3 regions of the Streptomyces sp. NPDC110618 genome follow, and region 3 is predicted to be linked to each of the others. Evidence: riboswitches for the same ligand, from Rfam matches in the RefSeq annotation. Region 3 holds a riboswitch; each other region holds the start of a gene.

Region 1 (4,715 bases), on a different contig from region 3:
CATGTGTGCCTTACCTCCGTCGTCGGCGGCGGCCTGCCAACTCCCGTGCGTCCAGCCCGTAGCCGCCATTCTCACCCGAATCGGTGAGGAGTGGTGTTTTCCGTTGTCACCATCTGACCAAATCGGCGGCCGTGAATCGTCAGACCGCGGGCTCAACTCCGTGTACACCTGCGGTATGACACGGAAGGGCGGTGTCTCCCCCGACCCGTAGGGGTTGCGACGGAGACACCGCCCTCATCGGTCCTCATCGGTGCTGCGGCACGGGGGTCGGCCCGGCGCTGCGGCACGGGGGTCGGCCCGGGTGGTGCGGCACGGGAGTCGGCCCGGGTGGTGCACCACGTCCGCCGGCGGCAGCCGCCGGGCGAGCGGCACGCCGACAGCCGGGCGCATCACGTCAGCCCGCCCGGGTGCATCACGTCAGCCCGCCCGGTGCACCCGTCCGCCCGCCGGGTGCATCACGTCAGCCCGCCCGGTGCACCCGTCCGCCCGCCGGACGCATCACGTCAGCCCGCCCGGTGCACCACCGCGTCGCACAGCTCCATCAGCGCGGCCTTCGCGTCGCACTCGGGCAGCGGGGCGAGCGAGGCGCGGGCGTCCTGCGCGTAGCGCACGGTGTCGCGCCGGGCCTGCTCCAGGGCCGGGTGGGCGCGCAGCGAGGCGAGCGCCTCCGCGTGCCGCGTGTCGTCGCTCAGGTCGGAGTCGAGCAGCTCGCACAGGGCGATGTCCTCCGCGAGGCCGAGCCGCTCGGCCCGCTCGCGCAGCCGCAGCACCGGCAGGGTGGGGATGCCCTCGCGCAGGTCGGTGCCCGGGGTCTTGCCGGACTCGTGCGAGTCGGAGGCGATGTCCAGCACGTCGTCCGCGAGCTGGAAGGCGACCCCGAGCCGCTCGCCGTACTGCGTGAGCACGTCCACCACGGTCTCGTCGGCGCCGGACATCATCGCGCCGAAGCGGCAGGACACGGCGACCAGGGAGCCCGTCTTGCCGGCCAGCACGTCGAGGTAGTGCTCCACCGGGTCGCGCCCGTCCTGCGGGCCCGCCGTCTCCAGGATCTGCCCGGTGACCAGCCGCTCGAAGGCTTCGGCCTGGACCCGGACCGCCTCCGGACCGAGGTCGGCGAGGATGTGGGAGGCGCGGGCGAAGAGGAAGTCACCCGTGAGGACGGCGACGGAGTTGCCCCAGCGGGTGTTGGCGCTGGCCACCCCGCGCCTGACCTCGGCCTCGTCCATCACGTCGTCGTGGTACAGCGTCGCCAGGTGGGTGAGCTCCACCACCACGGCCGATGGCACGATGCCCGGCGCGTACTGGTCCCCGAACTGTGCCGCGAGCATCACGAGCAGCGGCCGGAACCGCTTCCCGCCCGCGCGCACGAGGTGCTGGGCGGCCTCCGTGATGAAGGGGACCTCGCTCTTGGTGGCTTCGAGAAGACCCTCCTCGACAGCCGCCAATCCGGCCTGGACATCGGCTTCCAGAGCCTGGTCCCGCACGCTCAGCCCGAACGGCCCGACGACGGTCACGAGGGGTCTCCTGTCTGCTGGTGTCTACCGGTGATTACGCGGTTTGTCGATAGGTCGCTGCCTTCACTCAAGTCAGCGTATCCGGTCAGGTTTCGATCACCGATGCCGCCCGCCCGTCCACGACGGGCGGTATGGGATCACGCCGGTTATGTTTTTGATCACCTGATAAGGACTGATATTCATCGATTTACGTGGAAATCGATTTACTCGGCAGTAGTGGAGCGCGTCTCGAACCGGGGTCGACACGGCTTCGCCCGGGGTGGCTGCGACTCCCTCCGCACCGCACCGCGACCCTGGCCCCCGGGTCACTCAAGGCGATCGCTGCGGCCCGCCCCACAGACGATCACCATGACAACGACGCGCACCACCGCAGAGGTTCCGCGAAAGCGGCTCCACGGAGGCAGTTCCGCGAACGACCCACCAATACAGCCCTATTGAGGCTCCTTAGGCCTATTGCCCGTTTTGCTCACTCTTGCGATTCGGGGTGACGTGACTCACGCGGGCACCCCAGCGGGCGGCACTCCGAAGCGGGCCGAAACCCTTTCCCTGTCGGCGAGTTGACCCTTGGCATACGCAAATCGCAGCCCGCCGCAAACCTCCTGGACGAAGATCAAATCCGTGAATATGTGAATCCGGTACTTGTTTCGGACATGTGCTCTCGCATACGTTCCCGGCCTGTCGGGCGGACGCCGAATCCTGCCGCCGCCCGGCTTCACCCGAGAGAACTTCGTACGGCAGGAGCGGGGGACCCAGGTAAGTCGCCGGGCCGGGCGTCTGCGGACGTGCCGGAACGGCTCGGGGTGAAGTCGCGCGCCTTGAGGGGCGTGCGGCCGGGCAGCTCCCGCCCGAACCCGACAGCTCACCTCGCAGGCGCCGGAGAGGAACTTCGCCATGCCCGCTGCCGCTCAGCGCCGCCCCCGCCGTATCGCCCGCAAGCTCGCCGTCCTCGGCACCGGAGCCGCCGTACTGGCCCTCCCGCTGCTCGGCGCCACCACCGCCTCCGCGGCCACCCCGACCGCCACCACCGCCGCCTCGCTGGGGTACGCCAACAACCTCGACGGCTGGATCCGCGCGTCCCTGCAGGTCATGGCGGACCACGGGATCCCCGGCAGCTACAACGGCATCTACCGCAACATCATCCGGGAGTCCTCCGGAAACCAGTACGCGATCAACAACTGGGATTCCAACGCCGCCGCCGGCACCCCCTCCAAGGGCCTGCTCCAGGTGATCGACCCGACCTTCATGGCGTACCACGTGCCGGGCACCTCCTACGACCCGTACGACCCGGTCGCGAACATCACCGCCGCCTGCAACTACGCGGCCAAGCGCTACGGTTCGATCGACAACGTGTGGGGCGCGTACTAGCAGCCCGGGGGGCGCCCGCTAGGCCGCGGCCCCTTCCCTGAGCAGTCTTTCGAGGACGACGGCGATGCCGTCGTCCTCGTTCGACAGGGTGATCTCGTCGGCCACCGCCTTGAGTTCGGGGTGCGCGTTGGCCATCGCGACGCCGTGCGCGGCCCAGTCGAACATCGGGATGTCGTTCGGCATGTCACCGAAGGCGATCGTCCGCTCCGGGCCCAGGCCGAGGTAGTCCGCGGCCAGGGCGAGCCCCGTCGCCTTGGTGATGCCGCATGGCTGGAGTTCGACGGTCCCCGGCCCCGACATCGTGACGTTCGCCAGCGAACCGACCACCGAGCGCGCCGTCGCCGCCAACTCGTCGTCGGACAGCTCGGGATGGCGCAGCAGCACCTTGCTGATCGGCTCGCACCACAGGTCGTCACGCCGTCCCACCCGCACCGCGGGCAGTGTGGGGTGCGGCATCAGGTACCCCGGCTCGATCAGCGTGAGCCCGTCGACGCCGTCCTGGTCGACTGCCGCGTACACCTCCCCCACCTCGGCCTCGATCTTGCCGAGCGCCGTCTCGGCCAGCTCCCGGTCCAGGGTGACCGACCACAGCAGACGGTCCGCGCCGGCGTCGTACACCTGCGCGCCCTGTCCGCACACCGCGAGCCCCCCGCTGCCCAGGTCGTCGAGGAGCGGGCGCACCCTGGGCGCCGGTCGGCCGGTCACCACCAGGTGCCGGGCTCCGGCGGCCGCCACCCTCGAAAGCGCGGCCAGCGTCCGGTCGGAGAGCGTGTCGTCGCCTCGGAGCAGCGTGCCGTCCAGGTCGGTGGCGATGAGTGAATATGCGAGGGGTGCGGCCATGATCAGAGAATACGGACACCACGCCCCGCCGACTCAGCGCGAACCGGACGTCCCCGGCGCCCGCACAAGCCCCGCGCGCCCCTCCAACTCCCTTTCCCGCACCGGCATCTGGTGAAATGAGGACATTGCAGGGACGGACGGGGGCGATGGTGTTGGCGGGCCGGGACGGGGACTTCTCGGAATATCTCCGGGGCGCGGCAGCGGGTGTTCTCCGTCGCTTTCCCGAGCGGCTGGTTCCCGAGATCTACGCGCTCTCCTTCCGTATCTGGCGGGTCGACGACGACGATCGCCGCCCGTACGTCGCGATCGGCTACAACACCGAGTCCCAGTACGAGCGTGAGCGGCGGCCGGAGGACCCCGGCGAGGCCCGCTGGAACTACGCCTGCTGGCTCCTGGACGGCTTCGAGACGCTGGGGAGCGCACCGGAGGATCCCGTGGGCGGTCCGCTGTACGAGGCCGAGGTCAGACGGCTGGGGCTGTGGTTCGAAGAAGACCAGGAGGACCAGGAAGACCAGGAGGACCACGAGGACACGGAGGTCGAGGTCAAGCGCGAGTTGCTCCAGCTCCACTTCGACGACGCCGTCCTCGGCCTCGCCCGGCACCTCCACGCGAGCGGCGCCATCGGGTCCGTCCTCGGCCGTCCGCTGCCCGTCGTGATCTTCGACATGTACCGGCCGGGCTGGGAGGTCGAGGCCACCGCGGCGGCCAACCCGCCCGAACTGATCGCGGACTTCCTCGCCTGGCAGCGGGCCCAGGAGGACCCCGACGCGTGATCACCGCACTTCGTGCGCACTGCCCAGGACGGGCAACACGCCCGTAACGTGAGGGGCGACGACACGGACCCGTGGCACGCACGAGAGCGAGGCAGCACCCATGCCCCCCTTTGATGTCCCCGAGGGCGACCCCTTCGGCTCGCACAACCTCCCCTACGGCGTCTTCTCCGTCCCCGGCGAGGACGACGGCGCCCGCAGGGTCGGCGTACGGCTCGGTGACCAC
Region 2 (4,715 bases), on a different contig from region 3:
TACGTCAGCTGCGAGGTGGAGACGGTCCTGCTGGGCCACGCCGGGCCGACCGCGGCGGTGCTGCTCGCGGCCGGGACCCCGGGCAAGCGGTCCGCGCTGCCGGACGCGCGGGTGACGCTCGGCCAGCCCACGCTGCCCGGGCCGGTGGAGGGGCAGGCGAGCGATCTGGTGATCCAGGCCGCGGAGCTGACGCGGATTCGGGCCCGCTTGGAGGAGATGCTCGCCCGGCACACCGGACGCAGCCGGGAGCAGGTGAGCGCCGACATCGAGCGGGAGAAGGTGCTGGACGCGCGGGAGGCCCTGGCGTACGGGCTGGTGGACCGGATCGTGCCGAGTCGCAAGAGCACCACCCCGGGCACGAGGTGAGCCGCGGATGCTGCCGGACCTTCCGCCGCTGCCCGCGCTGACGCGCGCCGAGGCCGAGTTGATCGACCGTTACCTCGACGTGGTCGATCTGCTCGGGCACATCAACCCCACGCGCCGCACCGACACCTACGGCGGGCTGCGGGCCGCCCAGGCACTCGTGTCCCGCGCGACCGAACTGCGTGACGCGCTGGCGCTCATGCATCAGCGCGGTGAGACCGAGCTGCATGCCCCCACGCTGGCGCGTGCGCTGCGCGTGCTGGACGGGGAGCGCCGCACGGCTCGCGTCACGGTTCCTCCGCGCTCGGACAGTTGACGCACGTGAGAGGGGTGCGGGCGGCTCCTCGCCATGTCGAGTCGTCCGGACCTGAGTTGAAACGGACCGAACGACGTACCCACTGTTGGCGTAGTCGCGTGTCCTTTTTCCGGCCCGCCGGGGTTGCGCAACGCGCGTAGCGCCGGAACCGAAAGAGACGTTCCGTGCCTGGTCCGGGCATCCCCCAACGCCTGGACGGTAGTTCGAATGGAGCAGTGTCCACCCGAACGGATGAGTGGTGAGTAACACCACAAATCCCCGGTTCCATTGGGATTTTCGGACATCGGTGAGCCAAGATCCCTGTCTGACGACAAGCCCCCGCCACAGCGGCGGGGCGGTCCGGGCGGACGCCGAGTCCTGCCGCCGCCCGGATGACCGGTCGACAGGAGTGGATCGGCAGGAGTGGAGGACCCAAGCACGACGGGTCGCCGGTGCGGAGTCTCCGCGCACCGAGCAGCCCTTGGGGTGAAGCCGCTCTCAGCGGCCGGGCAACTTCGCCAGCCCGAATCCGACAGGTCATCCTTCACAGGCGGCTGACGAAGGGTTGCGCATGACTGCGCTCAATCGTGTCCCGTCGCTGATGGTCCGGGCCGGTACGGCCTCGGCTCTCACCCTCGCCGCCGTCGGCGGCTCGATCGTGGCTCCCGGCCTCGCCTCCGAGGCGGCCGCTGCCACTCCGGCGTCGAAGGCACTGAAGGTCGCGGCTTCGAAGAAGGGATCCCCCTACAAGTGGGGTGCCGTGGGGCCGCACCGCTTCGACTGCTCCGGGCTCACGCTGTACTCGTACAAGAAGGCGGGCAAGAAGCTGCCTCGTACGGCGGCCCAGCAGTACAACAAGACGCGCCACATCTCCGCCGGCAACCGCAAGGCGGGTGACCTCGTGTTCTTCCACTCGGGGTCGAACGTCTACCACGTCGGTATCTACGCCGGGAAGGGGAAGATCTGGCACGCCCCGAAGACCGGTGACGTGGTGCGGCTGCAGAAGATCTGGACCAAGAGCGTCTGGTACGGCCGGGTGAGCTGACCGGGCGGTTCTCAGGGGCGGCGGCGCCCTGACGCGCCGTCGCCCTGAGGGCTGTTCAGGGGGCTTTGCAGGGACTTCCCTCCCAAGGGACTTCCCAGGGGCCTTCCCAGGGGGACTTTCAGAGGGCTTTCAGGGGGCTTTTCAGGCGTTCCGACGGAGTTTCAGGGCTCCTGCTGCCCCGCCGCGGTGACCGGGCGGGCCGGGACCGTCCAGGGCAGTTCGATGGAGACCGTCTTCCCGCCCTCGCGGGTCGGCCGGACTCTGAGCCGGCCGCCGCACTCGGCGGTGAGCCAGCGGATGATCACCAGTCCGCGGCCGTTGTCCTGCTGGACGGCGGCGGGCAGGCGCCTGGGGAACCGGGGATGACTGTCGGTCACCCCGATGCGCAACTGCTCGTCATGGTGCAACTCGATGTCCACCGTGAAGGTGGGTGACTGACCCAGGGTGTGCTGGACGGCGTTGGTCGCGAGTTCGGAGACGATGAGCCGGATGGTGTCGGCCGCGTCCGTCTCGGCCGGCAGCCCCCATTCCGCGAGGGTGCTGACCACATAGCCGCGGGCCGCGGAGACCGAGGCGGGATCGCTCGGCAGAGTGACGGATGCTTCCAGATGGTCTGCCATGGCGACGTCGTCCCTTTCCCACGGGACCGCAGTCCGACACGGAGCGGATGGTTCGAGTACGGTCCCGGACTGGTGCTTCGTCGCCAGACTGCCATTACCGCGCCGGTCACGGTGCCGATCCACCAAGATATGCATATATCTGTCGCTCAAAGCGGTGAACTCTGCTACGCGAGACCGTATTTGGGCGGCCCGGTTGGAGTAAGGAGGAGCGCATGCAGCACGGTCCCGCGGTACGCCGCCGAAAGCTGGGCGCCGAACTGCGTGCGTTGCGCACCGGTGCGGGTCTCACCAGCGGTGAGGCGGCGCGTCTGGTGGGCTGGCACCAGTCCAAGGTGAGCCGGATCGAGACCGGCGCCAGCGGGGTGAAACCGGCCGATGTGCGGTTACTCCTCGACGCCTATGGCGTACGGGACGAGCAACTGCGGGAGTTGCTCCTGGTGTTGGCGGGGTCCGACGACGGTGCCGGACGACACCACTGGTGGCACGCGTACCGGGGGGTGCTGCCGCCGACCTACCGGGATTTCATCAGCCTGGAGTCCCAGGCGACCGCGATGCGCACACTGGAGACCTCGGTGGTGCCGGGGCTGTTGCAGACACCGGAGTACGCGCGCGCGGTGACCCGGGCCGCGGTGGGCGGCCTGGACGAGGCGGACGAACGGCTGGACGCGCTGGTCGAGGTGCGCCTGGCCAGGCAGGACGTCCTGCGCGGCCGGCCCCCGCTGGAGCTCAGCGCCGTTCTGGACGAGGCGGTCCTGCGCCGGAGGATCGGCGGGCCCGGGGTGATGGCGCGGCAGCTGTGGCGGCTGGTGGAGGCGGGGCGGCTGCCTCAAGTGCGTTTGCAGGTGCTGCCGTTCACTGCGGGGGCGCACATCGGCATCACAGGGCCTTTCGTAGTCTTCTCATTTTCGCGCACCTCTGATCTGGATGTGGTTGTTCTCGACCACTTGACGAGTAGCCTCTACCTGGAGCGGAAAGAAGACCTCCAGGCGTACACGGAGGCATTCACCACCCTTCAGATCCACGCCCTTTCGCCCGAGGAATCGTTGGATTACATCGCCGGGATAGCTGACGGCGCGTAAGGAGGCACCATGTCTGCACTGCCTCGGCACGTTCCTTCCAGTACCGATCTACCAGCCGTGCACTGGCTGCGCAGCAGCTACAGCACGGGCGCGAACAACTGCGTGGAGACCGCTCGGCCGCGGACCGGACCTTGGGCCGGGCTGCTCGCCGTACGCGACTCCAAGGCTCCGGCCGGACCCGCGCTGCTCTTCTCCCCCGAGAGCTGGGCGGACTTCACGACCGCGGTCAAGGCCTGAGGACTTCCATCAAGGCCTGAGGACCTCAAGCAATTCGCGATCAACTTCCGATCAATTTCGATCAGTTCCGCAGCCGCGGCGGCAGGGCCGTGTCACGCCGACTCATGGTCGTGTCTCGCCGATGATCCGAACAGCGCGTGCGATCTGACCGTCCGTGAGATCCGCACGGGCGGTCAGTCGCAGACGTGAGATGCCGTCGGGCACGGAAGGAGGACGGAAACAGCCGACGGCCAGGCCCGCCGCCCGGCAGTCCGCCGCCCAGCGCACGGCCTCCTCCGGGGAGGGCGCGCGCACCGAGACGACCGCGGCGTCCGGACGTACCGCCTGATGACCCGCGGCCGTCAGGCGGGCGTGCAGTTCACCGGCCACCGCTCGCGCCCGTGCCGCCCGCTCCGGCTCCCGGCGAAGCAGCCGCAGGGCCGCCAGGGCGGCACCGGTCGCGGCGGGCGCCAGGCCCGTGTCGAAGATGAACGTCCGGGCCGCGTTGACCAGATGGTCGATCACCCGGGCCGGGCCGAGCACGGCCCCGCCCTGACTGCCCAGTGACTTCGACAGCGTCACCGTGACGACGACATCGTCCGCGCCCGCGAGGCCCGCCGCGTACGGGGCGCCCCGGCCGCCGTCGCCCAGCACCCCCAGCCCATGCGCGTCGTCGACGACCAGTCCCGCGCCGTACTCCCGGCACGCCTCGGCGAGACCCGCCAGCGGGGCCGCGTCGCCGTCCACCGAGAAGACGGTGTCGGAGACCGCGATCGCCGGGCCGTCGTGCGTCTGCAGCGCCTTGCGCACCGCGTCCGGCTCGGCGTGCGCGACGACCTGGGTCGTCCCGCGGGCCAGGCGGCAGCCGTCGATGAGCGAGGCGTGGTTGCCCGCATCGGAGACGATCAGCGAGCCGTGCGGCCCGAGCGCGGTGACCGCGGCGAGGTTGGCCGCGTAGCCGGAGGAGAAGACCAGCGCCGCCTCGAAGCCGCAGAAGTCCGCCAGCTCGCGCTCCAGCTCCCCGTGGAGTTCCGTCGTACCGGTCACCAGCCGGGATCCGGTGGCGCCGCCGCCCCAGGTCCGCGCCGCCCGGGCCG
Region 3 (4,715 bases):
CCTTGTCGGCCGAGCGTGCCATCGGCGTTGCCCTCGACGTCCTCCTGGGCCGAGCCCCCACCACCCCTCCGGATACCGTCAAGGAGTGACCAACCACCCCACCCCCGACCAGCACGACACCCCTGACCGCGACCAGCACGACACCCCCGACCCCGACCAGCACGACACCCCTGACCGCGACCAGCACCACACCCCCGACCCCGACCAGCACCACACCCCCGACCCCGACCAGCACCACACCCCCGACCCCGACCAGCACCACACCCCCGACCGCGACCAGCGCCGAGCATCCACCCCCGACCAGCCCCACCCCACCACCCCCGCCCGCCCCACCCCCGGCACGCCCCCACCCCCCACCCTCTTCACCTGGGATTTCGCCGCCAACCCCTACCCCGCCTACGCCTGGCTGCGGGAGCACGCCCCCGTGCACCGGACCACGTTGCCCAGCGGTGTGGAGGCGTGGCTGGTCACGCGTTACGCCGATGCCAAGCAGGCCCTGGCCGACCAGCGGCTCAGCAAGAACCCCGAGCACCACGACGAGCCCGCGCACGCCAAGGGCAAGACCGGTATCCCCGGTGAGCGCAAGGCCGAGCTGATGACGCATCTGCTGAACATCGACCCGCCGGACCACACCCGGCTGCGTCGGCTGGTCAGCAAGGCGTTCACGCCCCGCCGGGTCGCGGAGTTCGCGCCGCGCGTGCAGGAGCTGACCGACCACCTCATCGACGGGTTCGCGGAGAAGGGCAGCGCCGACCTCATCCACGAGTTCGCCTTCCCGCTCCCCATCTACGCCATCTGTGACCTGCTCGGCGTCCCGCGCGAGGACCAGGACGACTTCCGGGACTGGGCGGGCATGATGATCCGGCATCAGGGCGGACCGCGCGGTGGGGTCGCCCGGTCCGTGAAGAAGATGCGCGGCTACCTCGCCGACCTGATCCACCGCAAGCGTGCCGCGCTGCCCGCCGAGCCCGCCCCCGGCGAGGATCTGATCTCGGGCCTCATCCGCGCCTCCGACCACGGCGAGCACCTCACCGAGAACGAGGCCGCGGCCATGGCGTTCATCCTGCTGTTCGCCGGGTTCGAGACGACCGTCAACCTCATCGGCAACGGCACCTACGCCCTGCTCACCCACCCCGACCAGCGCGCGCGGCTCCAGGCCTCCCTTGCCCAGAAGGAGACGGACCTCCTGGAGACCGGAGTCGAGGAACTCCTGCGCTACGACGGCCCCGTGGAGCTGGCCACCTGGCGGTTCGCCACCCGTCCCCTGACCATCGGCGGCCAGGACATCGCACCCGGCGACCCCGTGCTGGTCGTCCTGGCCGCCGCCGACCGGGACCCGTCGCGGTTCGCCGACCCCGATTCGCTCGACCTCGCCCGGCGCGACAACCAGCACCTGGGATACGGCCACGGCATCCACTACTGCCTGGGCGCCCCGCTCGCCCGGCTGGAGGGGCAGACCGCGCTGGCCACGCTCCTCACTCGGCTGCCCGACCTGCGGCTCGCCGCCGAACCGGCCGATCTGCGCTGGCGCGGCGGCCTCATCATGCGTGGACTGCGCACTCTGCCGGTCGAGTTCACCCCCGGCCGCTGACCGCTCGACCACAACTCGCCCGCGCCGCAAGCGAAGGCCGATACGGGCGGTACGCAAACATGACACGCACTCAAGTTTGTGATCTTCACGTGATCTGTGCGGCATTAACTTGTGACAAGTGATCGTCTGCCTATACGTTCACTCGTCAGCGCGGCACCTCGAACTGACGGACGCCGCGCAGGTCCCTTGCTGTCTCCGAAAGGTCCCCGCATGCTCTCCGGGAACGGTCGTCACCGTCGCCCCCGCCAGGCTCCGGCCCTCTTCGTCGCGGCCGGAGTGACCGGCTCCGCCATCGCCATCCCGCTGCTCGGCGCATCCGGCGCGAGCGCCGCCGACGGCACCACCTGGGACCGGGTGGCGGAGTGCGAGAGCGGTGGCTACTGGAGCGAGGACAGCGGAAACGGCTACTACGGCGGCCTCCAGGTCACCCAGGAGAACTGGGAGCAGTACGGCGGTACGACGTACGCGCCCAGCGCCGACCAGGCCAGCCGCTCCCAGCAGATAGCCGTCGCCGAGCGCATCCTCGCCGACCAGGGTCTCGCCGCCTGGCCGACCTGTGGCCCGCTGTCCGGTCTTGAGGCCGACTCGGATGCGGCCGATGTCGACACGGGTGTCGACGAGAGTGAGTCCGCTTCGCCCGGTAACTCCGATTCATCCAGATCAGATGGTTCGTCCAACTCATCCAACTCGTCCGGCTCGTCCGATGTGCTGGATTCCGTCGACGGCGGTTCCGCGAACGAGTCCGACTCCCAGGGTGCAGACAACTCCACCAAGTCGGACAAGTCCACCGAAGATGCGGAATCATCAGACTCGGCGGAGTCTGGCGACCCCTCGAACACGTCCGAGAACAACCCCTCCCAGGGGGCCGAGGGCGACCTCACGGGCACCCCAGGTCGTGACAACTCGGACAGCTCCGGTCTAACCGATGGTGATTCCGCCCTCATTGAGACCGAAACGGGCGCCGGTACCGGCCGCCACCGTGGCGAGCCCGCCGACGAGAGCGCCGCCGACGACTCGTACGTCGTCCGTGACGGCGACAGCCTCGTGGGTATCGCCGACTCCTTTGCGGTGGACGGCGGATGGCGCGGGCTCTACGCCGCCAACAAGGAGACCATCGGCGCCGACCCCGACCACATCATCCCCGGTCAGACCCTTGATCTTGAGGGCGAAACGGTCGAAAACCAGCAGTAGTTGACGTCACGTTTGGTGCTGAATGCCCGTTTTGGCGACAGTGTGGGATGAGTCTCAGAAGCCCTGATCGTCTTTGAAATTCCGCGGATCGCGTGTCTACGGTCAGGACCGCTCGCCAACACGAGCCCCGGCTGCCGCAACGCCGAATCCTGCCAGCGGCCGTACGGGAACAGTCGTCGCGTCAAGCGCCGTAGGCAGGAGCGGGGGACCCAAGGTAAGTGCCGGGACCGGCAGTTGAGGCAACTCGACCGCCGGCACCGGCTAGGGGTGAAGCCGCGCACCGCACGAGTGCGCGGCCGGGCAACTCAACCGGCCCGAACCCGACAGCTCACCTCGCAGGCGTCGGTGAGGGGATCGATCCATGCTGTTTTCCGGCAAGGGCAAGCACCGTCGTCCGTCCAAGGCCACTCGCGCCATCGCCATCGCCGGTGTCACCGGCGCCGCCGTCGCCGCCCCGCTGATGGCGGCCGGCAACGCCTCCGCCGCCACCGCCTCCGAGTGGGACGCCGTCGCCCAGTGCGAGTCCGGCGGCAACTGGTCCATCAACACCGGCAACGGCTACTACGGCGGTCTGCAGTTCTCCGCCTCCACCTGGGCCGCGTACGGCGGCACGCAGTACGCCGCCACCGCCGACCAGGCCAGCAAGGCCCAGCAGATCGCGATCGCCGAGAAGGTGCTCGCCGGTCAGGGCAAGGGTGCCTGGCCGCACTGCGGTGTGAACCTGTCGAGCACGCCGTACACCGGCGCCGCCGCCACCACCCCCGCGCCGCGTGCCACCGAGGAGCAGCCGGCCTCCCGCACCGCCGAGCGTCCGGCGCAGAAGACCCAGAAGGCCGAGAAGAAGGCCCAGACGACCGTGACCACCCCGACCGGCAAGAAGGTCAAGAAGGGTGACGGCGAGTACAAGGTCGTCAAGGGCGACACCCTCAGCACCATCGCCGAGGAGCACGACGTCAAGGGCGGCTGGCAGAAGCTGTACAAGCTGAACAAGGACATCGTCGCGGACGCCGACCTGATCTACCCCGGTCAGCAGCTGCACCTCAAGTAATCCCATAGCCGGACGACAGGTCCCTCATACCGGCCTCCTCCATACTGGAGGCCCCGTGAGGGCCACCCCCGTCCCCACGGGCTCCCCGCCCCGGTGCGTGTTCCCCCGTACGCACCGGGGCGGGGCTTTTGCCGAAAGCCCCCCGCTGCCGAAGCCGTCCCGCTGCCGAAGCCGTCCCACGGCCGAAGGCCGAAGCCCTCCCGCTACCGGGCCCGCTTCGTTGCGCACACCACCGATCCTTTGTTCCGCGAAGAAACAATGGGTACCGTCTGTCCTTGTCCACGGGACGGTCGGTCGGCTGGCCGAAGTCCCTCAGGCGGTTAGGCTCTAGTCGCAAGGCTCACGTGCCCCGCACTTCAAGCGTCACATCCCATGAAGGAGATGCTCGTGCCGTCCATCGACGTCGTCGTAGCCCGGGAAATCCTGGACTCCCGAGGCAACCCCACGGTCGAGGTCGAGGTCGGCCTCGACGACGGCAGCACGGGTCGTGCCGCCGTTCCCTCCGGTGCCTCCACCGGAGCCTTCGAGGCCATCGAGCTTCGCGACGGCGACCCGAACCGCTACCAGGGCAAGGGTGTCGAGAAGGCCGTCCTCGCCGTCATCGAGCAGATCGGCCCGGAGCTGGTCGGCTACGACGCCACCGAGCAGCGCCTGATCGACCAGGCCATGTTCGACCTGGACGCCACCGACAACAAGGGCTCCCTCGGCGCGAACGCCATCCTCGGCGTCTCGCTCGCCGTGGCCCACGCCGCCTCCGAGGCCAGCGACCTCCCGCTCTTCCGTTACCTGGGCGGCCCCAACGCCCACCTGCTGCCCGTCCCGATGATGAACATCCTGAACGGCGGCTCGCACGCCGACTCCAACGTGGACATCCAGGAGTTCATG

What was found. A riboswitch is a leader RNA that binds a small molecule or an ion and turns the genes downstream of it on or off. The one in region 3 is predicted to bind cyclic di-AMP.
Region 1: another riboswitch for cyclic di-AMP. It lies ahead of ACZ7L7_RS09115 (transglycosylase SLT domain-containing protein); the one in region 3 lies ahead of ACZ7L7_RS22615 (transglycosylase family protein).
Region 2: another riboswitch for cyclic di-AMP. It lies ahead of ACZ7L7_RS28525 (C40 family peptidase); the one in region 3 lies ahead of ACZ7L7_RS22615 (transglycosylase family protein).

What each region holds. Positions count from the first base shown of each region.
Region 1 is NZ_JBVKBN010000004.1:73,212-77,926, reverse strand. Features, by position in the region: gene ACZ7L7_RS09125 (LolA family protein) at 1-3, opposite strand, end outside; gene ACZ7L7_RS09120 (polyprenyl synthetase family protein) at 504-1,514, opposite strand; cyclic di-AMP (ydaO/yuaA leader) riboswitch at 2,208-2,402, shown strand; gene ACZ7L7_RS09115 (transglycosylase SLT domain-containing protein) at 2,406-2,879, shown strand; gene ACZ7L7_RS09110 (HAD family hydrolase) at 2,898-3,719, opposite strand; gene ACZ7L7_RS09105 (hypothetical protein) at 3,866-4,492, shown strand; gene fahA (fumarylacetoacetase) at 4,593-4,715, shown strand, end outside.
Region 2 is NZ_JBVKBN010000019.1:122,043-126,757, reverse strand. Features, by position in the region: gene ACZ7L7_RS28535 (ATP-dependent Clp protease proteolytic subunit) at 1-366, shown strand, start outside; gene ACZ7L7_RS28530 (hypothetical protein) at 374-679, shown strand; cyclic di-AMP (ydaO/yuaA leader) riboswitch at 1,031-1,226, shown strand; gene ACZ7L7_RS28525 (C40 family peptidase) at 1,230-1,703, shown strand; gene ACZ7L7_RS28520 (ATP-binding protein) at 1,865-2,323, opposite strand; gene ACZ7L7_RS28515 (helix-turn-helix domain-containing protein) at 2,536-3,402, shown strand; gene ACZ7L7_RS28510 (DUF397 domain-containing protein) at 3,412-3,639, shown strand; gene ACZ7L7_RS28505 (8-amino-7-oxononanoate synthase) at 3,742-4,715, opposite strand, start outside.
Region 3 is NZ_JBVKBN010000013.1:95,612-100,326, reverse strand. Features, by position in the region: gene ACZ7L7_RS22630 (SEL1-like repeat protein) at 1-89, shown strand, start outside; gene ACZ7L7_RS22625 (cytochrome P450 family protein) at 86-1,591, shown strand; gene ACZ7L7_RS22620 (transglycosylase family protein) at 1,802-2,782, shown strand; cyclic di-AMP (ydaO/yuaA leader) riboswitch at 2,959-3,139, shown strand; gene ACZ7L7_RS22615 (transglycosylase family protein) at 3,144-3,830, shown strand; gene eno (phosphopyruvate hydratase) at 4,218-4,715, shown strand, end outside.